One region of the Moorella naiadis (nom. illeg.) genome, then DNA from elsewhere that is predicted to be linked to it. Evidence: riboswitches for the same ligand, from Rfam matches in the RefSeq annotation. Region 1 holds a riboswitch; each other region holds the start of a gene.
What was found. A riboswitch is a leader RNA that binds a small molecule or an ion and turns the genes downstream of it on or off. The one in region 1 is predicted to bind cyclic di-GMP.
Positions count from the first base shown of each region.

Region 1 (7,553 bases):
CCCGGGAGCCCTGATTTTAGGCCTGGCTGATGAGTTGGACCTGGTTTTACGCGCCCATCCCGGCGCCCCTTGGTCTAGCCTCAGGGGTACACTTCTCAGGAAGGTTAGAGGAGGGTTTCCCCCGGAACTTCTGGCTACCCTGGACAAACTACTGCAGGGGCCCCTTTATGGGGAAATAGCCACCAACGTGGCCCTGGAATTAAAGATGTTCCAGGTTATAATGGCTCTACCGCCGGTTAACTTCCAGGTACAGGATCCGATGAAAATAACTATCGACCTCTTTGCCGGCATTATCGACGCCAAACATGCCTATACTGCCGGACACTCCCACCGGGTGGCGGCCTATGCCTTAAAACTGGCCCGCTGTCTGGGGTACGGGGTAGAGGAATTACAGCGCTTGGAGATTGCCGGCCTGCTGCACGACTTTGGTAAGATTGCCGTACCCCGGGCTGTTTTGGATAAACCAGGGCGCCTGGACAGGGATGAACTGCAGGTCGTGCGCCGTCACCCTGTCCGGACCATTGAGTTATTAAGCGGGGTGAGCGGCTTGAAGGACCTGGCCAGGGATGCCGGCTTGCACCACGAACGTTATGATGGTAAAGGTTATCCCTATGGCCTCCATGACGGCGAGATTCCAGCTGGAGCCAGGATTATTGCCGTTGCCGATGCCTTTGATGCCATGACTTCCAACAGGCCCTACCAGTGGACGCGTACCCCCGCGGAGGCCGTCCAGGTCCTGGCCGGAGGTGCCGGGAGCCAGTTTGACCCGAAGATTGTAGGTGTCGCCTCGTGCCTGCTAACATAACCTACATAGTCTGGTACAAACCGGATAAACCGCAGTGGAAGGCGAGGGATCAGGATTATGCACTCCTTACGCTGGAGAATCACCCTGAACTTCGTAGCGCTACTTTTCTTAACCTTGCTGGGGGCCTATCTTTACCTCCACCTGGTCATCCTCAATGCCTTGAGCCTGCCTCTGCTTCCTCCCTTCCAGGCGGGGCCCCTGGCCGGCAAGCTGGAAGGGGAGCTCTTAAAGGTCATGTTCCTGGTTTTCCTGTTCCTGGCTGGAGGCACCTTTATCCTGGCCGGTGGTATAATCACCCCCCTCAGGGCTATATTGCCCCTTACCCGCCGGATTGCCGCCGGGGACCTGGAACAGCGGATTGAGATACAGAGCGATGACGAGGTAGGTTTATTAAGCCACCACTTAAATGTTATGGTGGAAAACCTGCGCAATAATTTCCGGGAGCTAGCGGCCGAACGTAACCGGATGGAGGCTATCCTGGCCAGTATGACGGACGGCCTGGTAGCCGTCGATCAGGTCGGCAGGGTGATTATGGTGAACCCGGCAGCTGAGGAAATGATCGGCAAAAAAGGCCCTGAAATTGTGCATAAATACCTCCTCAAGGTTATCCGTAACCATGAGATTGATGAAATGGTCAAGGAAATCCTGGCCAGCGGCCTGCCCCTGGAACAGGAGGTCAGGCTCTTCCCCACTACCAGCCAGTTATTTAAGGTGCACGGCATGCCCATTACCAGCGAGCAAGGCCGGGTGGTAGGTGCTGTCCTGACCATGCGTGATATTACCACTATCCGCCACCTGGAGCAGATGCGGACGGAATTCGTGGCCAATGTCTCCCATGAATTACGTACCCCCTTGACTTCAATCCGGGGATTTGTCGAGACATTACTGGAAGGCGCCCTGGAAGACCCGGAGGTAAGCCGGCGCTTTCTGGGCATCATTAATAACGAAGCCCGCCGCCTGCAACAGTTAATTGAGGATCTCCTGGCCTTATCGCGGTTGGAGAACCAGCCCCAGCGCCAGACTTCGGACCGGGCTGACCTGGCGAGTACTCTGGGACGGATCCTGGCTACGGTAACCCCCCTGGCCGGCGATAAAGGCGTTGACCTGCAGACGGAAATCCCTGAGGGTATACCGGCACTGGCTATTAGTGAGAGTTATTTGAACCAGGTGTTGCTTAATCTTATTGATAATGGGATTAAGTATACCCCGGCTGGGGGGAGGGTAATGGTGCGGGCCATCCCGGAAGGGGATGTAGTTCAGGTAGAAGTGGAAGATACCGGCATTGGCATTCCACCCGAAAGCCTGCCCCGGGTGTTTGAACGCTTCTACCGGGTGGATAAAGCCCGTTCCCGGGAAATGGGTGGTACTGGCCTGGGATTGGCTATCGTCAAACATATCGTCGAATCCCATGGCGGGAGCATCAATGTGACCAGCAAACCCGGACAGGGTAGCTGTTTCTTCTTTACCCTTCCGATCGCTAACGGGGGAGGGGAGGCGGAATAAATTACCGGGAAGCGCAGAGCACCTGGGAGTCAGGCCCCGGACGGTAACAGGCGGATTATTGATAACAAGGGGCGGGTAACCCTGCCGGCCCAGTTACGCCAGCAGTTGGATTTATACCCCGGCGCTGAAATTGAGTTTCTGGTGAAGGAAGGCGGGGAGTGGTATCTGCGGCGGGCCGACTCCCAGCCAAGTTGCCGTTATTGCGGCCTGCAAGTAGATCTGGTAACCATCGGTAGAGATACCCTTTGTCGCCGGTGTGCGGAGAAGTACTATCGGGCCCTGGCCCAAAAACTGGGCCTGGGAGAGGTGGGAGCAAGTGGGAATTTAAACAACAAGAAAGGGAAATTGCGTTAGATGTCGAAGTAAAGCTTAAAAAGCATATTTTTTTGTAACCAGGGCTGCTCAAGGGTAAACCCGTCGAAAGGCGGGGGCACAAAGCCATGGGTCTAAGGCTTCCCCATTGGAGAAACTGGCGGGAAGCTATGATCGCCAGGCTGCCGGCTCGTAGTGGCGGCATAGTCTTGTTGAGGAGCAAGGCTTTTTTTATTATCTGACGGATCGGCCCTGGGGGGAAGAGGATGAACGTTTCTTGGAGTGGCAGGAGATTAAGTTTTGGCTGGGCCGGCTGGCAGCCCATTCCCCCTTTACCTACCGGCATTCTCTGGGCGTAGCCGCCCTGGCACTGAACCTGGCTCAGACCTGCGGTTTAGAGACAAATAATTGCCAGGCTATTTATGAAGGAGCGCTGGTACATGATGTTGGTAAACTAACCATCACCAGCTCTATCCTGAACAAGAAAACCCCCCTGACGCCGGAGGAGTGGCAGGTTATCAGGAACCATGCCCGGGCGGGGGTTAAGCTCTTGGCCTCTACCAGCACCAACCGGATGGTACTGGAGCTGGTAGCCTATCATCATGAACGCTGGGATGGGCGCGGCTATAATGGTATTAAGGACGTGCACATCCCCCTGGGAGCCAGGATTATCGCCTTAGCGGACGCCTTTGAAGCTATGACTTCCTCCCGACCCTACCAGCAACCTCGCCCGCTAACAGCAGCCTTAAAAGAAGTTGAAGATAACGCGGGAACCCAGTTTGACCCGGAACTGGTGCCGGCTTTTTTTACCATGATCCTGCGACTGTTAAAAAAGAATAACCGCCTGGCGTCGCAAAGGGGCTTTGAAAATTAATCTAACCTTAACAGGCCTGATATTGATTTTTAACAGTAATGAGTTATAATATCAGTGAAAGGAAGACCTGATTACCTTCAACCAGGTGTCCTCTGACCTCCTTAATATATACTACTTTACAGCCCAGATTTTCTGGGCCACTTTTTTAGGTCAGCAACTACCCTTACCAACCCAACGTTAATCCTGATTGACTAACGCCAAGCCGCGACGGGCGGTTACTGATCTGCCCCCCGGCCGACCCTGTGTTAGTATTAATCCCCCCTGGCGGATATTATTTATAGAAGGGGCAGCTTAAAATTAAAATAAAAGACCTTTAATATTAGATTAATAACCTGTTGCTATACTATAGAAGGACAAAAAGGATTAGCAAGAGGAAGCAAGCGTAAATAAGAAGGGAGTTGCAGCCAGTGTTATTTGAAGCCGATCTCCACACCCATACCATCGCCAGCGGTCATGCCTACAGCACTGTTAAAGAGATGGCCGCGGCGGCGGAAAAGCGCGGTTTAAAAATGATCGCCATTACCGACCACGGGCTGAAGATGCCCGGTGGTCCCCACGAATACTATTTTGGCAACCTGGCGGCCCTGCCCCGCAAGATTGGCGGCGTGGAAATTTTGCGGGGCGTGGAGGCTAATATCATTGATACCGAGGGGCACCTGGATCTACCAGAACGCCTCCTGGAGGAATTGGATATAGTCCTGGCGGGATTTCATGCCCTGACTGGTTTTGACGGTCGCTCCGTAGAAGAATATACTCGGGCCGTCCTGGCAGCCATAGCCAACCCCCGGGTCCACCTTATCGTCCATCCAGGCAACCCTGAGTTCCCCGTGGATATCGAAAAGCTGGTCCTGGCGGCGGCTAGTGAGCATAAAGCCCTGGAAATCAACAATAATTCCTTTAGCGTCAGCCGCCAGGGGAGCCTGCCACGCTGCCAGTTACTGGCCAAACTCGCCCAAAGGCATAAAGTGCAGGTAGCGTTAAATAGCGATGCTCATATCTTTACTTCAGTCGGTAATTTCACCCGCGCCTGGCAGGTCGCCCGTAGTGCTGGGATTAGCGAGGATCAGGTGATGAATAAAACGGTCGATCGCGTTAAGGAGTACCTGGGCTGGCATCGCCGCCACCGGGAAGCAGTCCAGGAAGGCAGAGTCTAAGATGGCAGGACTTCCCAAGAAGGTTTTCTGGTGCTATAATGACCCCGGAGGCTATAGGCACGCGGTGTGCTGCAGGGGTGCGGAGCCACTTCTCCTAAAATAGGGTTCAGCCAAAAGTGGTTGCAACTTACAGTAACAGCCGCGGGGCTGGCGGTACAGGCTCCGCGGAGAACGTAATTTTTCGTTCCTTAATTTACGTTACGATCCCTATCCCGTTCACCGCCGCGGCTTCGCTGAGTTTGCTAACGCCGCGAACCAAGTCGCCTTCCGCCTGTATCCGCCAGCCCCTGCCTCCACTTGCATTTTCGTCCTTCGTGACGGGCGCGTCAGCCCCCATGCGGGGCTCCCCCAGAAACAGGTTTGTTAGAAGTCTATTTGCGGAGGAAAAAGCACTGGCCAAGCTCAAAGAACGTTATGTCTGCCAGCAGTGCGGTTATGAATCGCTGGGGTTTCTGGGCCGCTGTCCCGGTTGCGACAGCTGGAACAGTTTGGTGCTGGAACCAGAAATAACTACAATCTCCCAGAACCCCGCGGCACCAGCCGCCACGCCGGTCTTGCTGGCGGAAGTTAACGATATCAGCACCAGGAGGCTGGTAACCTCACTGGGTGAGTGGGACCGGGTCCTGGGCGGCGGGCTGGTACCTGGTTCTTTGGTCCTGGTGGGCGGGGCCCCCGGAATTGGTAAGTCCACCCTGCTCTTGCAGGTGGCGCACCTGCTGGCCTGCAAGTACGGCTGTATCCTCTATGTCACTGGTGAGGAATCCGCCGGGCAGACCCGTCTCCGGGCCCAGCGGCTGGGTGCCCTGGACGGCGCCATCTACCTGCTGGCCGAGACCAATATCGAAGCCATTATTGACCAGATTGAAAAACTGCAACCGGCAGTAGTTATTATTGATTCTATCCAGACCATGATCCTTCCTGAGGTCCAGGCCGCCCCGGGCAGTGTTTCCCAGGTACGGGAAGGAGCGGCCCGTTTTTTACGCTTGGCCAAGGGTGGCGGCCCGGCGGTATTACTGGTGGGCCACGTTACCAAGGAAGGCTTCCTGGCCGGGCCCCGCGTCCTGGAGCACCTGGTTGATTGTGTCCTTTACCTGGAGGGCGAACGTTACCAGGCCTATCGTATCCTGCGGGCCGTTAAGAACCGTTTCGGCTCTACCAATGAGATCGGTGTCTTTGAAATGGCCGGTTCCGGCCTGGAGGAGGTCCGTAATCCCTCGGCCTTGCTCCTGGCCGAGCGGCCGGCCGGGGTAGCCGGTTCCAGCGTGGTGGCCTGCCTGGAGGGGACCCGGCCCTTGCTGCTGGAGATCCAGGCCCTGGTGAGCCGGACCAATTTTGGTAATCCCCGCCGGCTGGCCACGGGTATCGATTTCAACCGCGCCCTGTTACTGGCGGCCGTGCTGGAAAAGCGGGCCAAGCTGCCCCTGGGGGGGTATGATATCTATCTCAACGTCGCCGGGGGCATTGCCATCAACGAACCGGCGGCGGATCTGGCCGTCTGTCTGGCCATAGCCTCGAGCCTTCAGGATCGTCCCCTGGAATCCCGGACCCTGGTCCTGGGGGAGGTCGGCCTGGCAGGGGAAGTCCGGGCTGTAACGCAACTGGAGCGCCGGGTTGAAGAGGCTGCCCGGTTGGGGTTTAACCGCTTTATCGTCCCAGCTGGCAATAGTAAGGGCCTGAAAGATCGGCCCGGTTACGAAGTATATGATGTGCATATAGTAGGCGAAGCCCTGGAACTGGCCCTGGTTAAACCCCGAAGTTAAAGGGTAGATGTATAAATGTGAATAAAATAGCTAGCACCGAGCAGCATGAAAGCAATTAATCTGTTATAATAAATACTGAAGGGCGATAAAGGGAGGGTTGCATAATGTTTAAAGTCGGCGATAAAGTGGTATATCCCATGCACGGGGCCGGGGTTATCGAGGCCATTGAAGATCGCGAGGTCCTGGGCAGTAAACGGAAGTACTATATCCTGCGTTTCCCCCTGGGTGACATGAAGGTGATGATTCCCTTGGAGAGCGAACGGGCCGTAGGCCTGCGGGAGGTGATTGACGAAAAGGGTATCCAGGAAGTAATCAAGATCCTCAAGGAGCCCAAGGGGAGCGGCAGTGGCAACTGGAACCGGCGTTACCGGGCTAACCTGGAGAAAATGCGGAGCGGTAGCATCTATCAAGTGGCCGAGGTGGTGGGTAACCTGGCCAGGCAGGATCACGACCGGGGTCTTTCCACGGGAGAAAGGAAAATGCTGGAGAGCGCCCGGCAGATGTTGATTAGTGAACTAGTCCTGGCCCGCAACACCGAAAGGAATCAAGTGGAAAACTTGCTAGAAAAACTTTTAGCTTGAAATTCCTGAAGTTGGGATGGTATAAGATGCCGTCCCCTGAGGCAGAATCCAAGGGAAAGGAAGTAAAAAGAAGGTGAAGAGATGTTGTATCGTATCTTACGCGGGGTTGTCGGCTTGTTGGGTGCGGCCCTGGGCTTCTACGCCGGCCAGGTAGGGCTAAACTTGTGGCAGGTGGGCCACGGGGTGAGCCCGCCTGTGGGGGTGACCTGGACCCTGCTGGCTCTAGTGACCCTGGTAGCCGGTCTCCTGGGTTATAGCCTGGCCCAGCACATAATTAACCTGGTTACCCAGTCCATGCACTGGCTGGAAGGGAGGTTGCAACGCACTCCGGCGCAGGAGATTATTAGCGGGGCCCTGGGATTAATCTGCGGACTTATAATCGCCAATTTATTAGGGGCGTCCTTTATTCATCTGCCCCTGGTGGGACCCTATATTCCCATGGCCGGGAGTCTCCTTTTCGGTTACCTGGGTTGGAGCCTGGGTACCAAGCGCCGGGATGAAATGTGGGCCCTTTTTAATATTTTCCCCCGCTGGGGAGGCAAGGAGCGGGATAAAGGCAAGGCC
Region 1 is NZ_JAXGFQ010000005.1:70,447-77,999, forward strand. It holds gene SDD30_RS04670 (HD domain-containing phosphohydrolase) at 1-805, shown strand, start outside; gene pnpS (two-component system histidine kinase PnpS) at 863-2,308, shown strand; gene SDD30_RS04680 (AbrB/MazE/SpoVT family DNA-binding domain-containing protein) at 2,366-2,662, shown strand; cyclic di-GMP riboswitch class I at 2,706-2,810, shown strand; gene SDD30_RS04685 (HD-GYP domain-containing protein) at 2,898-3,494, shown strand; gene SDD30_RS04690 (phosphatase) at 3,902-4,648, shown strand; gene radA (DNA repair protein RadA) at 5,041-6,408, shown strand; gene SDD30_RS04700 (CarD family transcriptional regulator) at 6,513-6,989, shown strand; gene SDD30_RS04705 (PIN/TRAM domain-containing protein) at 7,071-7,553, shown strand, end outside.

Region 2 (7,553 bases), on a different contig from region 1:
CTTTCTCCCTCTCATAAGCGTAAGAACTAATAGCGACAACCGGGATATGGCGGGTCAAAGAGTCACCCTTCAGGACCTGGGTGGCGCTGATTCCGTCCAGGCCGGGTAGCTGGATATCCATCAAAATCAACCGGGGTTGTTGTTCCCGGGCCAGGCGGACCCCTTCCTCGCCATCAACGGCTTTCAAAACCTCATAATTCCCCAGGGTCAGGATTTCTTCCAGCAAGACCCGGTTGGCTTCGTTATCCTCGACTATTAAAATTGGTCCCGCCATGAAGTTTTCACCCCCGGAATCTTTATTAATCATCATTGCTCCTTCGTTTCTAGCCGTAGCGGCAAGGTGAAGTAGAAGGTGCTACCCTGGCCGGAGCCGGCGCTTTCCACCCATACCCGGCCCCCGTGCAGTTCAACTAGGCGGCGGACCAGGGCCAGTCCCAGGCCCGTCCCTTCATACTGGCGGGTATAACCGCTGTCGCCCTGGATAAAGGCCTCAAAAATCCTCTCCTGGTCTGCCGGCGCGATGCCGATGCCCGTATCGGCAACGCTAACCTGTACTTGATCACCGGGTAGAAGCCGGGCACGGACGGTAATCTTACCGCCGTCGGGGGTAAATTTAACGGCATTGCTCAACAGGTTATAGACTATTTGCTTCACTTTACGTTCATCGGCGGTAAGTTCCGGGATATCCGGGTCCACCTGTAAAATAACTTCCAACCGGTGCCGCACTGCTTTTTCTTTTACCATGATCAAACTGTTTTCCAGTAGTTTTGGCAGGGAAAAGGTGGCTGGCTCCAATTCAAGCTTGCCGGCTTCTATCTTCGACAGGTCCAGGATGTCGTTGATCAGGCTTAAGAGATGCCGGCCGCTGGTCAAGATATACTCGACATACTTAACCTGTTTTTCAGTTAAGGCCCCATAGTATTGCTTCTGCAATACCTGGGCAAAGCCGATAATGGCGTTTAAGGGCGTGCGCAGTTCATGGCTCATATTGGCCAGGAACTCCGATTTCATCTTGGAAGCCATATATAACTCCCGGATGGCTTTTTGCAGCCTTCCTTCCCTGTCCAGGAGCTGGGCATTCTGTACCTCTACTTGCCGCAGCAAGCGATAAAGCGCCAGGCCCAGAACCATTATAGCCAACAGTAGTATCCCAGTTACTACTATCATTAATATGGTTATGTGGTGATTCCAGTCTAAGACAGCCTGCATTTGTTGGTCCCGGCGAGCCTCGAGGTTCGTATCCAACCGATCAAACTTATCTCTGAGGCGGTCCATGATGGATTTACTCCGGGAAAAATCAATACTGGCCGTCAAATTTTGTAAAGTCGCCGCCGGCCCCAATAGCTTACGGTCGGCCATAGCCGGACCGGCAATCTTCACTACCCAATCCTTAATTTCTTGTTTAATGCTCTCCAGGTAACTGCGGGAGGCGGCATCCCCGCTTAAATTCCCCGACAATTTTTGGTAATAATCCTGCACCTCTTGCTTTGCTTCATTGTAAGGATCCAGGAAAGCCGGATCGCCTGTCAAGAGGTAACCGCGTACCCCCGTTTCCATATCCATGACCAGCTTTTCTATGCTCTTCAGGTTGTACAAAGCCGTATAACTCTCCCGGCCTACCTGGTAATACCGACGGGCCAGTTCCGTCATTTGCTCATACAGCCAGAAAGTCTGGCCTATGACGCCAATAATTAACAAGACTATAATGCTCACTAGTACTCTGGAATTAAAATACTTTTTCATTTTCGGACCGCCACCTATAAGTTTTACTGGAAACGCCGCCCGGCGTCATAAAGGCCGCTGCCGGCGGTGTCTCAATTCCTCGGCCATAGTGGCACCTCCGGGGCCCCAAGCACCGTCCACCGACTTTTTTCTCCCTAAAGTGACACTATTCTACCAATTTAATTATAGGTGCTACCCTTTTTATCGTCAAGGAAAATTTTACCTGCGCCGGTAAAAACGCGGTCCTTAACCAAGTCAAGCTACCCGGCTTTGCAACAGCAAAAAAAATCCCCGCTGCGATAAAAGCAGGGATTTGTGCCGCTTTATGCGGCAGGTAAAGAGGAGGTCGTTGTTGTCGGCGCTGGGATGGAAGGAGTAGTTGTCGTACTGGTACCTGTTGTTGCGGGAGGTGTGGGGCTGGTACTTGTCGGTACTGTCGTAGTAGTTGGACTGCTGTTAACCGGACTTTCAGGCGCCGTTGTACCAGGTGGTGGAGACTCAGTACCTTGTCCTGCCTCGTTTTCGTTGCCTTCTTCAATATCAATGTTGCCGGTTGCTGCATCATAATGCACTTTATCTTTAAATACCTCACCCAGAAACCTCAAGGGTACAAAAGTACGGTTGCTGATTATTGCCGCGGGGACATCCAAATTGATTTTGGTGTCATTGACGGTTACTTCTGTACTTCCAGGCATAAGTACTACTGTAATTCCATTTTTTGTTATAGTTACGGTGTTGGTTGCCTCGTCCCAATTGATAGTCGCGCCTAGACCCTGGGTAACCGCCCTGACGGGGATAAGGGTCCGGTTTCCTTTAATCACTGGCGGTACATCAAATTTTATTTCTTTATTCTTAACCCGGATTCTACCTTGAAATTTCACCAGACCGGCATTTTGGGTTTCTTCCCTTACCTGGTTTTCTTCCCTCACCTGTGCTTCCGGGGTAACCTGGAGCCCGGAAATTTCCTTGTCTAGGTATCCTTGCACTTCTTTTTCTTCCTTCGTCCTGGCCCCCTCCTGCGATTTTATTTCTTGTTCTTTTGGTTCGGTTTCTTTCCTGTTTCTAGTCTCATCTTGAGCTTCGGTTGTCTGATCTTCTGACTCATCTTCTAATTGTTTATCTTCCCCTTTAACCTTAATCCCATAGTTAGCCCCTCCAGCGGTAACTACCGTATATTGGCCAGGACTATAGTTGTCATGACCATTACCCGGGAGGGCATAAGCTATGCCGGCTGGCAAGAGCAGGCCGGTTATGGCCAGGGTACTGATTAATTTTTTATACTTCATCCAGCATACCCCCTATAAAAATTTTAGGACAACCCGCCTCAGCCCGGGTTGCCCGTTATCGCCAAAAAATTTCACTATGGCTTACCCGGCAACCCGGCTGCCATAGCCTGTCAAGGCTTTAGGCCCGTGGCTTTGCGCCCCCGCCTTTCGGTCGGGTTTGCCCTTTGCGGTTCTTAAAAAGAATCATCGGCATATCTAATAATTTCTTGAGTGCCTGGCAGCAAATTAATTATATATTATCCATCTTTCATGCTTTCATGGCAAAAACCGGCTCACTGTTGCTAAGATTAGATCAACATCTATAGGCTTGGACAGGTAAACATTGCCCCCGGCTGCCAGGAAAAGTTGCTTTTCCCTTGCATAGGCATAAGAACTAACGGCCACAATAGGTATATCCCTGGTGCTGGGATTCTGTTTCAAGATTTTAGTCGCCTTTATCCCATCAATACCCGGTAGCTGCAAGTCCATAAAAATTAATTGTGGCTTTTGTTCTTGCGCCAGCTGGACCGCTGCTTCGCCATTAACGGCTTCTAAAACCTCATTGCCGGTCAACGCCAGGATATCCTTTAACAGCACTCTATTAGCTTCATTATCTTCTACCAGTAAGATTAAATGAGCCATTAAATTTGCCTCCAGTTAGATTTCTTTGCTGCTGAGGCGCACTTTAGTGACTCCCATCTCCAATAGGCCTCTGCTCATGGCATTGCCTCCTGTAAGCCGCGGTAATTATCACTTGCAGCTGAAGGTAATAAGGCAACCCTGATCAGAGGAATGGTGGCGAGCGTAACGATCGTAAACGTAATAAATCACCTGGAAGATAAAGAGGGGAGGGGGTATATGGTAAGATAGGGTCTTGCGGCCCCAGATCGCAAGACAGGCTGGAGGAATCACAAGATAGATAAAAATAGCAAAAGAGAAAGAGGGGGATGATAATATAACTATAAGGTAGTTGTTTTTTCTGGTGGGGGTGGTAAAATATCCCCCCCCCCCCCCCCCAGGGAATTTATGGTATTTATTGAGATATATAACATTGCCTTGGCTCCTTTATTGGATACTATTTTTTTCGTATTTCGACATAGTTTACCTAAATCCTCCAATAACCTGTATTAAATTTTTAAGCCGTAAATATAATCATAAAAAACGAGGGCAGCTAATTTTGCTGTCCTCATTCTCTTATTCTGCCGGCCGCTATAACCCGTGGAAATCCCCTCAGGCCCCCGGCAGGTTAGGTTTCCCTTCGCTTCGCTTGCGTTTCGCTCCGTCTCCTGGGAAAAGAGATTATAGCAAAATAGCAAACATCACCCGGCCCGGATCTCCTGGCGCATGAAGAAGTAATAGGCCAGGGCGAAAATAAGCAGGGTAGCCGCGATCAGCCCGACCAGGTGGGGCCATATAAGGAGTAGGCTCTGGTCAAGGGGCAGGCTGCCCGGGATGGCCCCCTCCAGCTGCTGGACTAATACCGGCCCCAGGGTGCGCACCCCCGGATTGAGCAGGGTGATGGTGGCTTCATCGTAAAGGGTCGTCGGCGAAAGGCGGCCCAGGTCCTGCTTCAAAGTGGCGTTATGCAGGATCTGCTGTGGCGGGGAGTTTTGATTGGCCGGGAAAAGGCCGTCGGCAATAAGGCCTACCAGCATGCCGGCAAAGAGGGCGAAAAAGAGCCAGACGGCGATGCCCGCCAGGGCTGAGGTGGCATTCTGGCGGAATAACAGGGAAAAGAGCAGGGAGACGCTCAACCAGAAAGACACATAGATAATAGTCACCAGGAGATAAATGAGGAGTCGGCCCAGTTCCTCCCCTGTCGGCGGGACGCCAAGCAAAAGGAGTCCTAGGCCGGCCACTAGAAATCCCAGGGCCAGAATGACTAGGGCCAAAACCGTCAGTCCCGCCAGGAACTTACCATTTATTACATCATCTCGGTAAATGGGCTGGGCCAGGAGCCGGCTCAAGGTGCGTTTATTGTGCTCGCCGTTAATGGCATCGAAACCCAAGGCCAGTCCCAGCAACGGGCCCAGAAAAGAGATAAAAGTTATAAAGGGCGGTAGGTTCCTGCCGCTGGTTGTAAAGAGGCGCAGGAAGACAAAATGGGAATTCTCCTGACCTACCGCCTGGCGGATGCTTTGGGCCGCGACATAAAAGGCGCTGATACCGGCAATAGCCACTAGGAGGAAGAGGATGGTAAAGCGGGTGCTGCCCAGGTTATCAGCCAGTTCCTTCTGGAAAACAGCCCGCAGACCGCCGCTGAACCACTCCTGCTGCCGCCACCAGGCCAGCCAGTCCTCTACTCTATCCTGCCAGCGTGCCATGGTATACCTCCCTCAGAATAGATGTGAGATGTTGGCGGTGAGATGTGAGAGGGTTGTAGGAACTGGTCACGCCAGTTCCAGATTAAAGCTCGTTGGTCGCTTCTATCCCTTATTAGCTAGTGGCAGCGTGCACCGTGAACGCCTCACCCTGGAAATACTGGCGGTAGATATCATCCAGGTCATAACCTCGGGCCCGTAAATAGAACAGGGTAAATCCCTTGCCGGCCAGGTAGGGGGCCAGTTCACGGCGGATATCAACGCCGGCCGCGCAGCTCACCCGGATAAAGGCACCGCGACGTTCTACGGCGGCCACACCGGGCAAGGCCTCCAGGGCAGCCAGCAGGTCGTTATTATCCGGCTCGGCCTGGAGTTCAACCTCCAGAAGCTTACCAGCCATGACCTGCTGCCCCAGGAGGGCCACCGGTCCTACGGCTATCAGCTTGCCGCCGACAAAGATTCCCACCCGGTCGCAGACCTGCTGGACTTGGTGCAGAAGGTGGGAGGAGATAAGGATGGTCTTCCCCCGCTCCCGGGCTAGGCGGACAATTAGGTCCAGTAATTCCTTGACGCCCTGGGGATCAATCCCCAGGGTGGGTTCGTCGAGAATAATGATCGACGGGTCTTTCAGGATTACATCGGCGATGCCCAGGCGTTGCCGCATGCCGCGGGAGAACTCCCGTACCCGGCGGCCGGCGACGTCCGCCAGGCCAACCTCCGCCAGGGCTGCTTCCAATCTCTGCCTGGCCACACCCGCAGGGATCTGGTTTAAACTGGCCGTATAGAGCAGGTTTTCCCTGGCCGTCAAATCGTCGTAAAAACCGACGTTATCCGGCAGGTAGCCGATGATTCTTTTAACCTCCAATGGATGGCGGGTGGCTTCCAGACCCTGCACCAGGGCCTGGCCGCCGGTCGGCTCGGTCAGGCCCAGGAGCATCAGGATGGTGGTCGTCTTACCGGCACCATTGGGTCCCAACAAACCGAAGATCTCCCCCCGCTGGATTTCCAGGTTCAAATCCTGGACAGCGGTGATGCTGCCATAATGCTTAGTAAGGTTGCGGGTGACAATAACTGCTTCCTGTGCCGCCATAGCTATCGCCGCCCGTATTTCCGGAAGATCCAGGCCACGCCGCCGACTACCGCCAAGATCAGCAAAACCCCTACAACGCCCCATAGGGTGGAGGTCCGCACGCTGACCCGGAAATCGGCGTTACCGCTGGCCTCCTGGGCATTGGCCGTGAGCCGGACGACATAATCACCGGCAATGGCTTCGTTAGACGGCTTGATAAAGGCCGTCACCTGCTGGCTGCCCCCGGCCGGCAACAAGTCGATCTTATCGGGTTTGAAGGTCACGGCCCAGCTGCTGGCGGCGTTGGCCGCCAGGGTAATGCCTGTCAAGTCGGCGCTACCGGTATTCTTGACCACCAGGGTCACCGGGCTCTCCCTACCGGCCAGGGCGTCGACGTTCAACCGGCCGTCGGGGGTCGTCAACTCCAGGCTATAGGTTCCGGTGATGTTGACCTTTAATACTACCCCCGCCTTGCTGCTGCCGGAGGTAGCCTGGATGGGAATATTATAGGTACCGGCCTTGACATCCTGGGGCGGTTTCACGTTGACATCCAGCCCCTGGTTCTGGCCTGGTTTGATGCTCAGGCTGGCAATCTGCTTGCTGTCATAGGCGGGGCTGAAGGTTACCTGCCAACCCGGCGGCGCCTGGGCGGCCAGGCTGTAGGAACGTTCCTGGGCACCATTATTGGTGAGGGTTACCCGGAACTGGTAATTAGTGCTGCTGGTACCGCTTAAAACCGGGTAATCGGTGGTTATCTTATCACCCCCCGCAGAAGCTTCTTTAATGACTGCCTGCAGGGTTAATTCGGAGGAGGCCCCGGCCCCGGTGGCCTGGACTACAAAGTTATAACTGCCGGGCTGGGCGTCGCCCGGTACTTCCACTTGGAAGTCGATTTTGGCCGGCTGGCTGCCGGCGAAGGCCTGGGTGACGATCATGCCGCTGCCTTTAAAAGAGGTCGGCCAGCCTTTAGGAGCTGAGACTACCTTTAGATCCACCTTTTGCGGCGCACCACTGTTGGTCAGGGTCAAGGGAAAGGTGACAGTAGTTCCCGGCTGCACTTCAATACCCGGGAAATCTGTCGCGAGCAGCAGGCCGTTGCTGGCCCGGGCCGGCGTTAACAAGGGGGTGAGGAGAAGTCCCAGGGTACAGAAAACAGTAACTAGCACCAGCCATAAT
Region 2 is NZ_JAXGFQ010000009.1:46,468-54,020, reverse strand. It holds gene SDD30_RS07730 (response regulator) at 1-274, opposite strand, end outside; gene SDD30_RS07725 (sensor histidine kinase) at 307-750, opposite strand; partial or broken gene SDD30_RS07720 (histidine kinase dimerization/phospho-acceptor domain-containing protein) at 865-1,020, opposite strand; partial or broken gene SDD30_RS07715 (CHASE3 domain-containing protein) at 1,219-1,650, opposite strand; gene SDD30_RS07710 (copper amine oxidase N-terminal domain-containing protein) at 2,046-2,960, opposite strand; cyclic di-GMP riboswitch class I at 3,093-3,180, opposite strand; gene SDD30_RS07705 (response regulator) at 3,264-3,629, opposite strand; gene SDD30_RS07700 (ABC transporter permease subunit) at 4,307-5,311, opposite strand; gene SDD30_RS07695 (ABC transporter ATP-binding protein) at 5,424-6,398, opposite strand; gene SDD30_RS07690 (NEW3 domain-containing protein) at 6,401-7,553, opposite strand, start outside.
Region 2: another riboswitch for cyclic di-GMP. It lies ahead of SDD30_RS07710 (copper amine oxidase N-terminal domain-containing protein); the one in region 1 lies ahead of SDD30_RS04685 (HD-GYP domain-containing protein).

Region 3 (7,553 bases), on a different contig from region 1:
ATGGCGAGGAGGCTAAGAGCCTGGAGGTGGCGGCAGGGCTCTATAATGCCGCCCTGGATGCCGGTATCGAAAGGCGTGCCGCCGTTATCGCCCTGGGGGGCGGCGTCGCCGGCGACGTCGCCGGTTTTATCGCCGCTACCTGGTTGCGGGGGGTGCCTTTCATCCAGATACCCACTACCATCCTGGCCCAGGTGGATTCCAGTGTCGGCGGTAAAGTGGCTGTCAACCACCCCAAAGGTAAAAACCTGATCGGGGCTTTTTATCAGCCGAGGATGGTCCTTGCCGATACCGACGCCTTGACCACACTGCCGCCGCGGGAGATCCGGGCCGGCCTGGCTGAGGTCATCAAGTATGGGGTTATCGCCGACGCCGGTTTCTTCGCCTACCTGGAAGAGCACCTGGACCAGGCCCTGCGGGGTGATAGAGGGGTCCTGGAAAGCATCATCCTGCGCTGCTGCGCTTTAAAGGCAAAGGTAGTAGCCGGGGATGAAAGGGAGAAGGGCCTGCGGGCGATTTTAAATTTTGGCCATACTGTGGGCCATGCCGTCGAGGCGGTAACCGGTTTTAATACTTACCGCCATGGTGAGGCGGTGGCGATGGGTATGGTGGCCGCCGCTAGGATGGCCGTCCAGCGGGGGATGTTTTCTGCTGCCGAGACCGGGCGCCTGGTGCGCCTGCTGGAGCGGGCCGGCCTGCCAGTAACTATGCCGGCACTAGATCCGGCGGCCTTCCGGGCAGCCCTGGGCCACGATAAAAAGATCGCCTGGGGGCAGCTGCGGATGATCCTGCCGGAAAGACTGGGCCGGGTGCAGATTACCCCCATTGCTGTTGAGGAAATAATGGCGGTTCTTGGCCTGGGGAACCCCGGCGCGAAGGAAGGCTGAGGGCATCTCACCTCTCACCTCCCCCATCTCATATTTCATTTCGGAGGGGAGTTCTATGGACGGTCGCCGGCGCCTGGGGGATCTGTTATTAGAAGCCGGGATGATCACCAAGGAACAGCTGGACCAGGCCCTGCAGGAACAGAAACGCAGTGGGGAACGCCTGGGTAAGGTCTTGCTGCGCCTGGGATTTGTCACCGAAGCCAATATACTGGAGGTCCTGGAATTCCAGTTAGGGATTCCCAAGGTGGTCCTGGCGGACTACCACCTGGACCCGGAAGTCGTCCGCCTGGTGCCTGAGGGCCTGGCCCGGCGTTACCAGGCTATTCCCATCCGCCTGGACGGTAACCGCCTGCTGGTGGCCCTGGCCGACCCCCTGAACCTCCTGGCCCTGGACGACCTGCGCCTGGTCACCGGTAAGGAGATTATGCCGGCTATCGCCGCCGAGGGCGAGATTACTGCCGCCCTGAGTAACTTCTGGCAAAAGGAAGGCCTGAGGGTTAACAATGAGGTGGCCGTCGCTGCTTTGGAGACAGCCAGCAACCCAGGTTCCCCGGATACCACCGGGCTTACCGCTGGGACTGGCAGTGGTGCCCCGGCCGTTCGCCTGGTCAATAACTTTATCCAGCAGGCTATCCAGGCCCAGGCCAGCGATATCCATATCGAACCCCAGGAAGGGGAAGTGCGGGTGCGCCTACGGGTAGACGGCCTGCTGCGCGAGGTGTCCCGGTTGCCCCTGGGCGTTTTAAACAGCCTGATATCCAGAATCAAGATCCTGGCCGGGATGGATATTGCCGAAAAACGGCTGCCCCAGGACGGCCGCTTCCAGTTTACGCTGGACGGGCACAATGTCGACTTGCGGGTTTCTACCCTGCCGACAGTTTATGGGGAAAAGGTTGTTTTGCGCCTGCTGGATCAGGCGGCCATGCTCCTACCCCTGAACCGGCTGGGGTTTCTGCCTGCCGTTCAGGAACGCTATACCAGCCTGGTCCGGAGTGCTTACGGTATGTTATTGATTACCGGGCCAACGGGGAGCGGTAAGACGACAACCCTGTACGCCACCCTCAATTCCTTGAGTTCACCGGAGAAAAATATCGTCACCATTGAGGATCCGGTGGAATACCTGCTGCCCGGTATCAACCAGGTGCGCGTCAACCCCAGGGCCGGGCTCTCCTTTGCTTCCGGCCTGCGCTCCATCCTGCGCCAGGACCCGGATATCATCATGGTCGGGGAGATTCGTGACCGGGAAACAGCCGATATTGCCGTCCGGGCAGCCACTACCGGTCACCTGGTCTTCAGCACCCTGCATACCAACGACGCTGCCGGGGCGATAACCCGCCTGCTGGATATGGGCATCGAGGCTTACCTGGTGAATTCCTCCCTCATCGGGGTGGTGGCCCAGCGATTGGTGCGCCAGATCTGCCCCCGCTGCCGGGAAACCTACCGGCCCGAGCCCGGTACCCCGGAGCGCTCCTGGCTGCCGGAGAGGGAGGAGCTCTGGCGTGGCCGGGGCTGTGAGGCCTGCCATTATACGGGTTACGCCGGCCGGACGGCCATTCAGGAGGTCCTGGTTATGAATGAGGAACTGCGGGGCTTGGTGGCCGCCAAGGCACCGGCAACAGCCCTGAAGGAGGCGGCTGTAGCCGCCGGTATGGTACCATTAATAGAAGATGGGCTGGCCAAAGCCCGCCAGGGAATAACCACGGTAGCCGAAGTGCTGCGGGTTTCCCTGGGGGGCCTGTAAAGGGGGATGTAGATGCTCGATATAAAAACCATCCTAGCGGCCGCTGCCGCAGCCGGGGCCTCCGACGTCCATCTCGCCGTTGGGTTGCCGCCAGTCTTCCGGGTCAACGGTGAACTCCAGGTCCAGCACCAGTGGGAGCCCCTGGATGGCGGCATAGCAGAGAGCTTAGTCCGGCCAATGGTGGGCGAGCGATGGGAGATATTTCAGGAACAGGGCGAAATCGACCTGGCCTATTCCCTGCCGGGGGTAGGCCGTTTCCGGGTCAATGTCTTTCACCAGCGGGGCAGCACCGGGGCGGCCATCCGCCTGATCCCCAGGGTGATTCCAGATCTAAACTCCCTGGGTTTGCCGCCGGTGGTAGGGGAACTGGCGGAGCGCCGGCACGGCCTGGTCCTGGTAACGGGACCGACAGGTAGTGGTAAGTCCACCACCCTGGCGGCCCTGGTAGATAAAATCAACCGGGAACGTCGCTGCCATATCATTACCCTGGAGGACCCCATTGAATACCTGCACCAGCACCGATTAAGCATCGTCAACCAGCGGGAGGTGGGTTCTGATACCCACTCCTTTGCTCGGGCCCTGCGGGCCGCCCTGCGCCAGGACCCGGATGTCATCCTGGTGGGGGAGATGCGCGACCTGGAAACCATCGCCACGGCCATTACCGCGGCGGAAACCGGCCACCTGGTCCTAGCCACCCTCCATACCAGCAGTGCCATCCAGAGTATCGACCGCATCATCGACGTCTTTCCCCCCCACCAGCAGGGCCAGATCCGCATCCAGCTGGCCGATACCCTGGAAGGGGTGATTACCCAGCAGCTTTTACCCCGGGTTGACAGGGTCGGCCGGGTGGCGGCGGTGGAGAGCTTGATTGCCACCCCGGCAGTGAGAAACCTCATTCGTGAAGGCAAGACCCACCAGTTAGTATCCAGCCTGCAGACAGGAGCCCGCTACGGCATGCAGACTATGGATGCCGCCCTGCGGCAGCTGGTAGAGCGAGGTGTCATTGCCGGGGATACATAAGTTGAAAATTAAATTGAGGTTAACACCCACTGGCTGGCAGGATTTTGGGTTCTGATGGCGAATAAAGGATCATTACCCTTGCTTAAGGGCAAACCCGGCGAAAGCCGGGGGCGCAAAGCTACGGGCCTGTAGACCTGTCTATGGCCGCCGGGCTGCCGGGGAAGCTATCTCTTTCCTTGCACCCGGGGGCTTTTTTTGGAGGAAGAGCATGACCTTTACTTACCGGGGGCGGGATACACGTGGGGAGGTGGTGCAGGGGGCCGTAGAGGCCGCTAGCCAGGAAATGGCCATCCGGGAGCTGCGCGGCCGGGGTATTTTTATCACTACCTGCCGGCCGGCCGGTGCCGCCAGGGGTGAGGGGTGGAATTGGCGGCAGCTGCTGCGGCGGCGGGTGAGCCGCCGTGACCTGGCTCTTTTCTGCCGTCAGCTGGCTACCATGCTGGGGGCTGGCCTGCCTATCGTCTCGGCCCTGCAGATCTTGCAGAAGCAGACGGAGAACTCCACCCTGCGGGAGAGTACAGCTGCCCTGCTGGGAGAGCTGGAGGCCGGCGAAGCCCTTTACCGGGCCCTGGAGCACCAGCCGCGGGTCTTCCCGCCGATTTTCGTCTACACAGTAGAGGCCGGGGAGCTGGGCGGCGCCCTGGATGAGACCCTGGAGCACCTGGCGGAGCACCTGGAACGGGAGCACGAGGTGGAGGAAAAGGTCAAATCAGCCCTCACCTACCCGGTGGTGGTAAGCCTGGTGGCGGTGGGGGCGGTGATGTTCCTCCTGACCTATGTCCTGCCGACCTTTCAGAACATGCTGGCCAGTATGCAGGTACCCCTGCCTTGGCCGACGCGACTGGTCCTAGGGATGAGCAGCGCCATGCGGCGGGCCTGGCCGGTACTGCTGGTTATCCTGGTGGTGGCTACATATGGTTTCTGGCGCTGGCAGCAGAAGCCGAACGGGCGTTACCAGCTGGATCGTCTCCTCCTCCGCCTACCGGTTTTCGGGCCCCTTATGCAGAAGACGGTGTTATCGCGCTTCAGCCGCACCCTGGGGACCCTTATCCACAGCGGCGTGCCGGTCCTATCCGCCCTGGCAGTCGTCCGGCGCACGGCGGGCAACGCTGTGGTAGCCGGGGCTGTAGCCAGGGCCGAAGAGAGCGTGCGGGACGGCCAAAGCCTGGCAGCACCGCTGGAAGCCAGCGGCGTTTTCCCGCCCATGGTGGTGGAGATGGTTGCCGTGGGCGAGGAGACGGGAGCCCTGGACGCCCTGCTGGCGAAGATCAGCAACTTCTACGACCGGGAAGTGGGGGAGACGGTGACCCGGTTGTCATCCATGATCGAGCCCCTACTTATCCTGACCCTGGGGGGGATCATCGGCCTGGTGGTAATCTCCGTGCTCATGCCGGTCTTTTCCCTGGCCGGCGGGGTGCATTGAGGATATATAATACCACCAGACACACACCGGCAGCAGATGGATGGTAGAGAGTGGTGTTTTCAGAATGGGTAATAAGACGCCGGAAGTTAAGGAGTAACGACAAGTTTTGGTTTCGAAGGGAGAGGAGGATTATAATGCTAAATTATATACGCCGAATGTTAAAAGACCGCCGGGGTTTCACCCTGATTGAACTCATGGTGGTGGTCGTCATTATCGGCATCCTGGCGGCTATAGCCGTACCGCAATTTATGGGGCAGAGCGACAAAGCGAAAAAGGCCAAAGCAAATGCCGATTTGAAGACCATCGGCTCGGCCATTGAGATGTATTATACGGCAGAAAATGGCTTGCCTGATCCTAATAATTGGCAAAGTAATTTGGTGAATGGCAAATACCTTGCCAGTGTGCCTAAGACGCCCTGGAATAACGACTATGGGTACTCACAAATAACATATAATCCTGGGAACAATATTTATGTTCCCTTCACCTTGTACTATCAAGCTCCAGGAAGTAGTACCCCGGTATATTATCCGCCGACACAACCATAGTTTTCAATGGCAGGTATAATTCAGGTACTTATTATTTTCCTCGGCCTCACTATCGGCAGTTTTCTGGGCCTGTGCATCGCCCGGATCCCCCGGGGTGAGTCCGTCGTCTACCCGCCGTCCCGTTGTGACGCCTGCGGGCGGCGCCTGGGGCCGGTAGAGCTGCTACCGGTATTGGGTTATCTCATCCACCGGGGGCGCTGCCGCCACTGCGGCGCCCCTGTGCCCCGGTGGTACCCGGAGCTTGAAGTCCTAACGGCGGCCATTTATCTGAGCCTCTGGCAGCACTTCGGTTTGTCGCCGCTGACGATCAAATACGCCTTTCTGGCTTCATTACTTCTGGTGATTGCCGGCATCGACCTGCAGACCTGCACCATACCGGACCCCCTGGTCTGGCTGGGCCTGGCGGCGGGCCTGGTTTTCCTGCCCCTGGGGGAGGTACCGTGGTCGGCGGCCCTCTTGGGAGCCGGTCTGGGCGGGGGTCTACTGCTCCTGATTGCGGTCCTCAGCCGGGGTGGCATGGGCGGCGGTGATGTGAAGGTGGCCCTGGTGATGGGGCTTTTCCTGGGGTGGCCGGAGACTCTCCTGGCCCTTTTCCTGGCGGTCCTGGCGGGGGCCGTAGTCGGGTTGATGTTGATGCTCCTGGAACACCGGGGACGTCGCGACCCTTTGCCCTTTACCCCCTTCCTGGCCCTGGGGACAATGAGCACCATCTGGTGGGGGACAACAATAATCAACTGGTACACGACCACCTTTTTTTAAAGTGCTATTTTTGAAGTCCTAAATGTAGTTATCTACTCGACTCCCGGGTAACGGCTGGGGAAGGCAAGTAGCAGCGCGGAGAAGAGCTCGCGAGACCGGGATACGCCCAGGAGGCGTTAGCCCATCAGCAAATCCTGCCTTAAAAGAAGGTGCCGGTTATTTTCGAGGCCCAGAAACAGCACCCGGTGCTGCCCCTGGTCATGGTCTTGGCCGGAGCGGCGCCGCTGCTGAATAACGGTTACCCCGAAAGTGTTCAGGTAGCGGGCTTTATCCTGGCCGGCACGGGTGGCTTGCTGGCCTGGTTTTGCGGCCGGCGGCAGGGCTTTAATCCGGGAAACTGTAATCCGGGGAGCTGCGGCCCCTTCTGGCCGGGGCTTCTTTTTTTAACCTGGCTGGCCCTGGGCCTCGCCTGGTCGGTAGAGGTTAACGCTACAGTAAACGAGACCCTGCGGACGGCCCTCTACCTGGCCTTTTTTTGGCAGGTACGGGCTACCTTTAGCCGGGAAGAAGTAGACAAGCTGCTGACGGTGGTTATTTTAGTTGGTACCCTGGTAGCTATGGTGGGCCTCCTGCAGTACCTATTTATCAAGGCCGACCGTATCCAGGCTACCTTCATCAACCCTAACCCCCTGGGGATTTACCTGGCCATGGTGGTACTCCTCGGCCTGGGTCGTTACTGGCAGCAGGGCGGCAGGCTCCTGGCCGTTGGCCTGGTCATTAGCGGCACGGCCCTGGTTTTTTCCTATTCCCGCGGCTCTTTGCTGGCCCTGGGCGGTGGTCTCCTGGCATCCTTTTGGCTATCCGGGCGAGAGGGCCGGATAGAACGGCTGCGAGCCCTGGCTGGACTCTGCCTGATGACACTCCTCCTGGTAAGGGTGATAGCCCTTCTAGCTCCCTGGACCCAGGGACTGGCCGGAGCGGAATCTATCCTACGGGCCTTGATCCGGCCGGATACCTTTATGGAAAGTTCGGTGGAAGGCCGGCTGGCCTTCTGGCGGGCGGCGGTGGGGATGTTCCTGGCACGGCCTTGGACGGGGTTCGGCGGCGGTTCTTTCCATGATGTTTACTTCTCTTTTTACGACGGCGGCCGCTGGTACTCCCGCTATGTCCATAACCATTACCTCCAGGTCCTGGCGGAAACCGGTTGGCCCGGGCTGCTTATCTTCCTGGGTATGGTGGCA
Region 3 is NZ_JAXGFQ010000002.1:34,200-41,752, reverse strand. It holds gene aroB (3-dehydroquinate synthase) at 1-884, shown strand, start outside; gene SDD30_RS01510 (GspE/PulE family protein) at 940-2,625, shown strand; gene SDD30_RS01505 (type IV pilus twitching motility protein PilT) at 2,638-3,645, shown strand; cyclic di-GMP riboswitch class I at 3,723-3,805, shown strand; gene SDD30_RS01500 (type II secretion system F family protein) at 3,854-5,068, shown strand; gene SDD30_RS01495 (prepilin-type N-terminal cleavage/methylation domain-containing protein) at 5,203-5,613, shown strand; gene SDD30_RS01490 (prepilin peptidase) at 5,620-6,372, shown strand; gene SDD30_RS01485 (O-antigen ligase family protein) at 6,522-7,553, shown strand, end outside.
Region 3: another riboswitch for cyclic di-GMP. It lies ahead of SDD30_RS01500 (type II secretion system F family protein); the one in region 1 lies ahead of SDD30_RS04685 (HD-GYP domain-containing protein).

Region 4 (7,553 bases), on a different contig from region 1:
CGGCAGGAGAAAGGATTCTGCTGTCGAAATAAAGGGCGAGGCGGTGAAGCCTTTGCCTAAGAGAATTCTGGGACTGATAATTTTAGGTCTCAGCATCATAGTCATCTTCACTAATCTCCGGGCCACTTTGCGGGCCGACCCGAAGCCGGTCAGGATCCCATTGGACGCTACCTTTAAGCAAATAGTCCTTGACGTGCCGCCTTTGGTAGCTACAGGTCAGGCCGGCAGCCAGATTATGGTTTCCGCCGGGGACTTTTTACCCCTGGCCGGGGGCAGTGCTGACTGGTACCAGGGCCGTGGCGTCCTTAGAGGTAGTGTGAATGCGACCGTCACCGCCGGCAGCCGGGAGGCTACTGTCAACGGCGTCCCCCGGCGGCTGGCGGCAGCTCCTTTCCTAATAGAAGGCAAACTCTATATCCCCTTCTCCCTGGCTCTGGAGGTCCTGGGCATGTCGGCGGGCGATGCGGGGAACGGTACTGTTGGGGGTGGAACTGCTGACAACACTACTGCCGGCAACGGCGCCGGTTCGACCGGCGACGCTTCCAGGACGGCAGGCGAGGTCCGGGAGGGCCAAACTGCTGAGCTTGGTGCTGATAGGGTCATAGTTCCTGGTGCTGCCAGCGTCATCTTCCCTGGCAGGGGCGGGGAGAGCTGGTCCGGCCCGGCGGCCCCCGACTTGCGCCTCCCCCCCATCCAGGCTGACAGCGGTTTCCATTTTCGTTACCACCCAGTTTATGATCTCCAGGCCAGCTACGACCCGGCAAAAGGCATAATCCAGGGTGAACTTCTCCTGGCCTACCAGAACCCTTACCTGGCCCCTTTGCGCCGGCTCTATTTCAACCTCCCGGCCAACGCCCCCTTTGGCAATGGCGCCGCCACCACGGTTACCCGGGTAGTGGTCAACAACCGGCCGGTGGCCGTACGCCAAAGGCAAGGCCAGCTGGAGGTACCCTTACCCCGGGTCCTGGCCCCCCGGGAGACCCTTTCCCTGGCCCTAACCTTTAAAACCACGGTGCCGCCGGGTAATAACCGCCTGGGCCGGTCCGGGGAGCTGAGCCAGGTATCTGGTTGGTATCCCATTTTGGCTCCTAAAGAGGGCGACTCTTGGGCCGGAGTGGCCGGAACGTCCTACGGCGACCCCTATTTCGCATCTGCCGCCTACTACCGGGTGCGCCTTTCCCTACCAACCGGTTACCAGGTCCTGGCCAGTGCCCGCCTTACCGGCAGCCAGGCGAAGGGAGAATGGACCGACTGGTCCTTTAACAGCGAACAGCCGGTGCGGGAGTTTGCCTTTACTGCCGCCTCGGACTGGCGCTTCACCGCTTGCCAGGCGGGGGCGGTCCAACTGGTGGCCGCGGCCCGGGGCGAGGCGGCAGGGGCGGCCCTGGAGGTCGCTCGGCAGGCCCTGGAATTCTTCCAGGAGGTCTACGGCCCCTACCCTTACAGCTACTTCCATCTAGCCTTTGTCCCCCTTGATAACCTGATGGGCATGGAATACCCGGGTCTGATTCTCCTGAGTAATCGCAAGCCCTACAGCCCGGCCGTGGTCGTCCACGAGGTAGCCCATCAGTGGTGGTACAACCTGGTGGGCAATGATACACACCAGGCCGCCTGGATCGACGAGGGCCTGGCCGAGTACAGCACCCTGCTCTTTTACCGGCGCTATGACCCCGGCCTCTACCAGGCGAAACTGGCCGAGATCACCCGGCTGGCTGCCGGCAGCAGCGATCCCATCAACCTGCCTCTGGAAGAGTACGGCAGCGATCAGACCTACCACCGGGCCGTTTATAACCGCGGCGCAACCTTCTGGCTCAGCCTGGAAGGAGCCGCCGGAGCCGAACATTTACAGCAAGCCCTGGCCTATATCCAGCGTTATTACCGTTATGAAATTGTGCCGGCTCCAGCCCTGCTAACCGTTCTAACATATTATGGTAAACTAAATTCCAACATTTTTGGCCCTTTTTTGCGGAACAAATAACTCCGGGTAACGTCTAATCATAGGAAAGACCAAAAAGGGGCGACCGGAAATGAGCCAGGTAGTAAAATACGTGGTGGAGTGCTGGGCCTGGGGGTCCAGGGTGATCAGGCATCCCTGGCGGCCGGATTGGCCGGCGTTAATCCTGAGCCTGGAGCAACTGGCAGCCTTGGCGGGGCTGATCGCCGTCGTCCTGACTGCCGGCGGCGACAGCCTGGCCCGGCCGGCCGGGAACACTTACAGTACCCCTAGCGGCCACCGTTTACCAGGCAGCTATCTGACGGTCAGCGTACCACCGGCGCTTATCGTACCCCTCACCCCGGCGGCCAGCAAACCTGACACCCAAACCTCATCGCCGGCCGCCCCGAACGACCAGCCTCCTGCTGCCGCGCCCCAGGGCAGCTTTACTCCTGGCGCGGCCCCACCTCAGCAGTCCCAAGAGGCCACTGACCCGCAGCCCCAGCAAAACCCCCAGCCCCTGCGCCAGGTGGCCGGGGCCGGGCACCGGGTGGCCATTAGCTTTGACGACGGCCCGACCCCGGGCTGGACGGAACGTTATCTGAAGGTCCTGGCGGCTATGGGGACCCGGGCCACCTTTTTTATGGTGGGCAGCCGGGCCGCGGCCCACCCGGAACTGGTGCAGGCCGTCCTGGCTGGCAACAATGAGGTAGCCAGTCACTCCTGGCGCCACGCCAACTTGGGTAAGGTATCCCGGGAGGCGGCCCGGGATGATTTAAACCGGGCCGCCACCGCCCTGGCCGGGATCACCGGCCAGCCGGTCAAGTATTTCCGGCCCCCCTATGGCGCCATGGGGCCCAACCTCCTGGCCGCGGCCGGCGATTTGCATGAGCGCACCGTCACCTGGAGTGTCGATCCCCGGGACTGGTCCAACCCCGGACCACCCGCCATTCTTAAACGGGTCCTGGCCAATGTTCACGACGGCAGCATCGTCCTCCTGCATGAGGCCCATCCTGGCACCCTGGTCGCCCTGCCGGAGCTGATTAAAGACCTGCGCGACCAGGGTTACGAACTAGTGACGGTGTCGGAACTCATCGCTGCCGGTAAAACTCCATAAGGTCCGGTACCGCTGGGAGATACCGTTAGGCGCCGCCTGCGAATTACCCCACCTCCAATTTCTTCCCTGGTATATCTTGCATATCCTGCCCTTCCTGCGGTATAATTAAGGCGAAAAAAGGAAAATTTCCCCGAAAGGGCAAACCTGCTGAAAGGTAGGGGCGCAAAACTAGAGGGTCTACAGCCCAGACCAAGGGCCAGGACAGCCAGTTACCACGGGTGGAACGGCTACCCACCGGGTAGCCCTTTTTATATTTCGTCCAAACCGGAGGAGGAATTTTTATGGGCTTAAAACTGTTTAAAAAGAAGGAACGGCAGCCGCAGGGACTGATAGGCCAGCCGGGACAGGAACCAGAGCAGCCGCAGCAGCCCCAGGCCAAAGGGCAAGAGAAAACCCCGGCAGCCCCGCGTAAAGCGCGGGCCGGCTTCTTCAGCCGCTGGCGCCTGGGGACCAGGCTGACGGCTGGCTTTTGCCTGGTGATCGCCATCTTTGTCGCCGTAGTCGTTTACGTCAATTTCAATCTCATAAAGGTGGCCAATCTATACCAGCAGGCGACGACGCTGCATAACCAGAACATGCTTTTTAACGAGATGAGCAATGATATCTGGGACGCCTACCGCCGGGCTACCGATTACATAATCAACGGCTCCCAGACCCACGTCATGGGCTTTGACGACGCCATGAAACGTTTCGAAAATTCTCGAGCCCAGCTGGAGAATCAAAAACTCGACAGCCAGGTGGCCGGTTACCTGGCGGCCATGAGCCAGGCGGCCAAGAGCTTTAGCGATACCTTCCATAACAGCATCGTCAACGTCAGCCAGCAAGACCGCATGGCGGCCCTGCCCATCCTGAGCTTCCAGATGGGAGCCTCCTTGGACAACGTCAACAACATCGGCAATCATATGGATAAAACCATTGTGGAAAGTACGGCCGCGGCGGAGCAGCAATTAAACGCGGCCCTCACCAGCGCCCGGGCGACTTTGCTGACCGGCTTGCTCCTGACCCTGCTCCTGGGGCTGTTCATCGCCTGGTTTATCAGCCGCATGGTGGGTAAGACCCTGGGCCAGGTGGCGGCCTACGCCGATCGGGTAGCCGGCGGCGATCTTACCGCCGAGCCCCTCCAGGTGGCCAGTAAAGACGAGATCGGCAGGTTGGCCACAGCCTTCAACACCATGGGCGACAACCTGCGCCAGGTCATCAGTCGGGTGCGCGATATGACCGGCCAGGTAGCCGCGGCCAGCCAGGACCTAGCCCGCATGTCCCAGGAAGTGGGGGAGGCCGCCCGCCAGGTGGCCGCGACCGTCCAGGAGATGGCTAAAGGGGCGGAAGACCAGGCCCAGCAGGTCAGCGCAACGGCGGCGGCCACCGACGGCCAGGTGGTCAGGGTCGAAGAAGTCCACCGCGACACCGAGGAAATGGCGGCGGCCTCCGACCAGGTGGCGATTAAAGCTACCGAAGGCAGCCGGGCCGTGGCCGAGGCTACGGACCAGATGGCGGCTATTTCCCAGCGGATGGATAGCATGGCCCGGGTGGTGGGTGAACTGGGGAATCGTTCCCAGCAAATCGGCCAGATCGTCGGCGTCATTTCCGGCATTGCCGAGCAGACCAACCTCCTGGCCTTGAATGCAGCCATTGAAGCCGCAAGGGCCGGGGAACAGGGCCGGGGCTTCGCCGTAGTCGCCGAAGAGGTGCGCAAGCTGGCCGAGCAATCGGCTGAAGCTACCAAGCAGATTGTCGGCCTGGTCCAGGAGATCCAGCGGGAGACGGAGCGGGTGGTCACCAGCATGGCCGAAGGCTCCAAGGATGTCCAGCAGGGCACTGAGGTGGTGGCCCGCACCGGCAAGGCCTTCAACGCCATCGACCAGGCCATCCAGACCATGGTAGCCAGGATCAAGAACGTAGCGGAAAAGGCGGAGGACATGTACGCCGGTTCCCGCCAGGTCAAGGAGCGGGTGGAGAGTATCGCCGCCGGCATCGAGGAAGCGGCGGCCAGCACCCAGCAGGTGTCGGCCTCGACGGAAGAGCAGACGGCGGCCGTCGACCAGATCAGCCAGGCCGCCGGGCAACTGGCAGCCGCTGCTGGTCAGCTGGAGGCGGCCATCGCCCGGTTCAAACTGTAAAGGGGCGGTGTTCCCCTGACTTCAACTTTGGCTGTCGTTTTGCCGGGCTAACCGGGGATAACGGCCTTGCCGGTCTGGCCCCCGCCTAGGCCCGGGCCTGGAAGGTCTCACACTCGGTATCGCGGTCGTTGTGGGCGCTGGAGTTGTTCGGCACCCCTTCGACGGCGATGTTGATCTTTTCCGCGTTGCAGGCGCCGTCCTGCCAGTAGATGCAGTTGGCCACCCGGCATTTAACCTGGGGCATAATTGCTCACCCCCTCCGCAAATAGACTCCTACTAAGAATGGTTGATACTTACAGTAACCGCTGCGGGTTTGGCGGGGACAGGCTCTACTAAAATAGCATTTACCAGCACGGCGGCTGCTATCCTGGCAAAAATATTTCCGCACCTGCAGGAATCGGACCCCGGACGCAGAATTTTCCTGTAAGTACATCTTGCTTCCGAGTCACCGAAAGGCTCTTCTTTCTCTTTTTTCTTCTCTTTTTTCTATAGAAAGGTGGGATTTACATATGGCAGCCGAAACGGTCCCGGAAGTCCAGCTGGTCGTCTTCCAGCTGGCCGGCGAGACTTACGGCGTTGAGATTAACCACGTACAGGAGATTATCCGCCTGCAGGCCATTACCGAGATCCCCCGGACCCCGGCCTTTGTCGAAGGGGTCATCAACCTGCGCGGCCGGATTATCCCCATCCTCGACATGCATAAACGCTTCCACCTGCCTGCCGCCGAGGCTACCAACAATACCCGCATCATGGTGGTCGAGCTGGGCGAGATGACGGTGGGCATGATCGTCGACTCGGTTTCGGAGGTCCTGCGCCTGCCGGCCGACAGCATCGAGCCGCCGCCGCCCATGATCAGCGGCATCGACGTCGCCTACCTAAAGGGCGTGGGCAAGTGGAACGACAAATTGATTATCCTCCTGGCCCTGGACCGGGTGCTGCGGGAGAGCGAGCAGCGCGAACTGCAGCAAGAAGTGGCCGCCGGGGTGGCGAGCAAATGAGCGACCTGGACATGTCCCAATACCTGGGCGTCTTTCTGGACGAAGCCGAGGAACAGCTCCAACAGTTGGACGAGGCCGTCGTCCAGCTGGAGCAGACCCCCGGCGACCAAGACCTGTTGAACACCATCTTCCGGGCGGCCCACACCCTGAAGGGCTCCTCGGCCTCCATGGGCTTCAACCGCCTGGCCACCCTCACCCACCGCATGGAGAGCGTCCTGGACTCCTTACGCCAGGGGAAGCTGGCCGTCTCCCGCGAGATCATCGACATCCTCCTGGCCGCCGTGGATAAACTGCGGGGCTTAAAGGACAGCATCGCCGCCGGTCAAGGTGACGAAGGCGAAGTCGCGGCAGTAGTCGCCCGCCTGGAGGCAGTCTTGGCCGGCCCCATCGCCCCCGCGGTGGCCGGGGCTAACACCCTCGAAACCCTGTCCCTGGACGACGTGGAGCAGAACGTCATCCGGGCGGCAGAGGTTAAGGGCTTCCGCGCCTACGAGATCCGGGTGCAGCTGGAGGCCGGCTGCCAGATGAAATCGGCCCGGGCCTACCTGGTCTTCAACAACCTGAAAGACTTGGGCGAGGTCATCAAGAGCGTCCCCCATACCCAGGAGCTGGAGGCCGAGAAATTTAACGACTCCTTTGTCCTGGCTTTCGTCAGCCGGGAGGATGCCGATACCCTGGCCAATGTGGTTAAATCGGTGTCGGAAATTAAGGACGTCCAAGTACGGCCCATCATCCTGGAGGAAGACCGGGTGGCGGCAGCGGATAGTCAGGCGCCCCAGCCGGGACAGCCGGACCGCGAGGGCGCCCCGGGGGTCAGTGGAGGTGGGGCCGCCGGCGAGCACCGGGTCAGCCAAACGGTGCGGGTGGACGTCCAGCGCCTGGAGAACCTCATGAACCTGGTGGGGGAATTGGTCATCGACCGCACCCGCCTGGCCGAGGTCGGCAACGGCCTGCAGGCCAAGCTGGCCAACGAAGAACTCCTGGAGACCCTGGAAGAGGTCTCCCTGCACATCGGCCGCATCACCTCTGACCTGCAGGAGGAGATCATGAAGGCCCGCATGTTCCCCATCGAGCAGGTCTTCAACCGCTTCCCCCGCATGGTCCGGGATCTGGCTCGCAAGGCCGGCAAGGAGCTTGATTTTATCATCGAAGGCCGGGAAACGGAACTGGACCGGACGGTCATTGAGGAAATCGGCGACCCCTTGATCCACTTGCTGCGTAACGCCATCGACCACGGGATCGAGCCCCCGGAGGAACGCCTTAAGCAAGGCAAGCCCCGCCAGGGGACAGTACGCCTGAAGGCCTTCCACCAGGAGAACCAGATCGTCATCACCGTAGAAGACGACGGCGCCGGCATGGACGCCGAGAAGATTAAAGCCAAGGCC
Region 4 is NZ_JAXGFQ010000026.1:22,424-29,976, reverse strand. It holds gene SDD30_RS13845 (M1 family aminopeptidase) at 53-1,978, shown strand; gene SDD30_RS13840 (polysaccharide deacetylase family protein) at 2,028-3,050, shown strand; cyclic di-GMP riboswitch class I at 3,178-3,267, shown strand; gene SDD30_RS13835 (methyl-accepting chemotaxis protein) at 3,332-5,170, shown strand; gene SDD30_RS13830 (DUF1540 domain-containing protein) at 5,256-5,414, opposite strand; gene SDD30_RS13825 (chemotaxis protein CheW) at 5,680-6,168, shown strand; gene SDD30_RS13820 (chemotaxis protein CheW) at 6,165-7,553, shown strand, end outside.
Region 4: another riboswitch for cyclic di-GMP. It lies ahead of SDD30_RS13835 (methyl-accepting chemotaxis protein); the one in region 1 lies ahead of SDD30_RS04685 (HD-GYP domain-containing protein).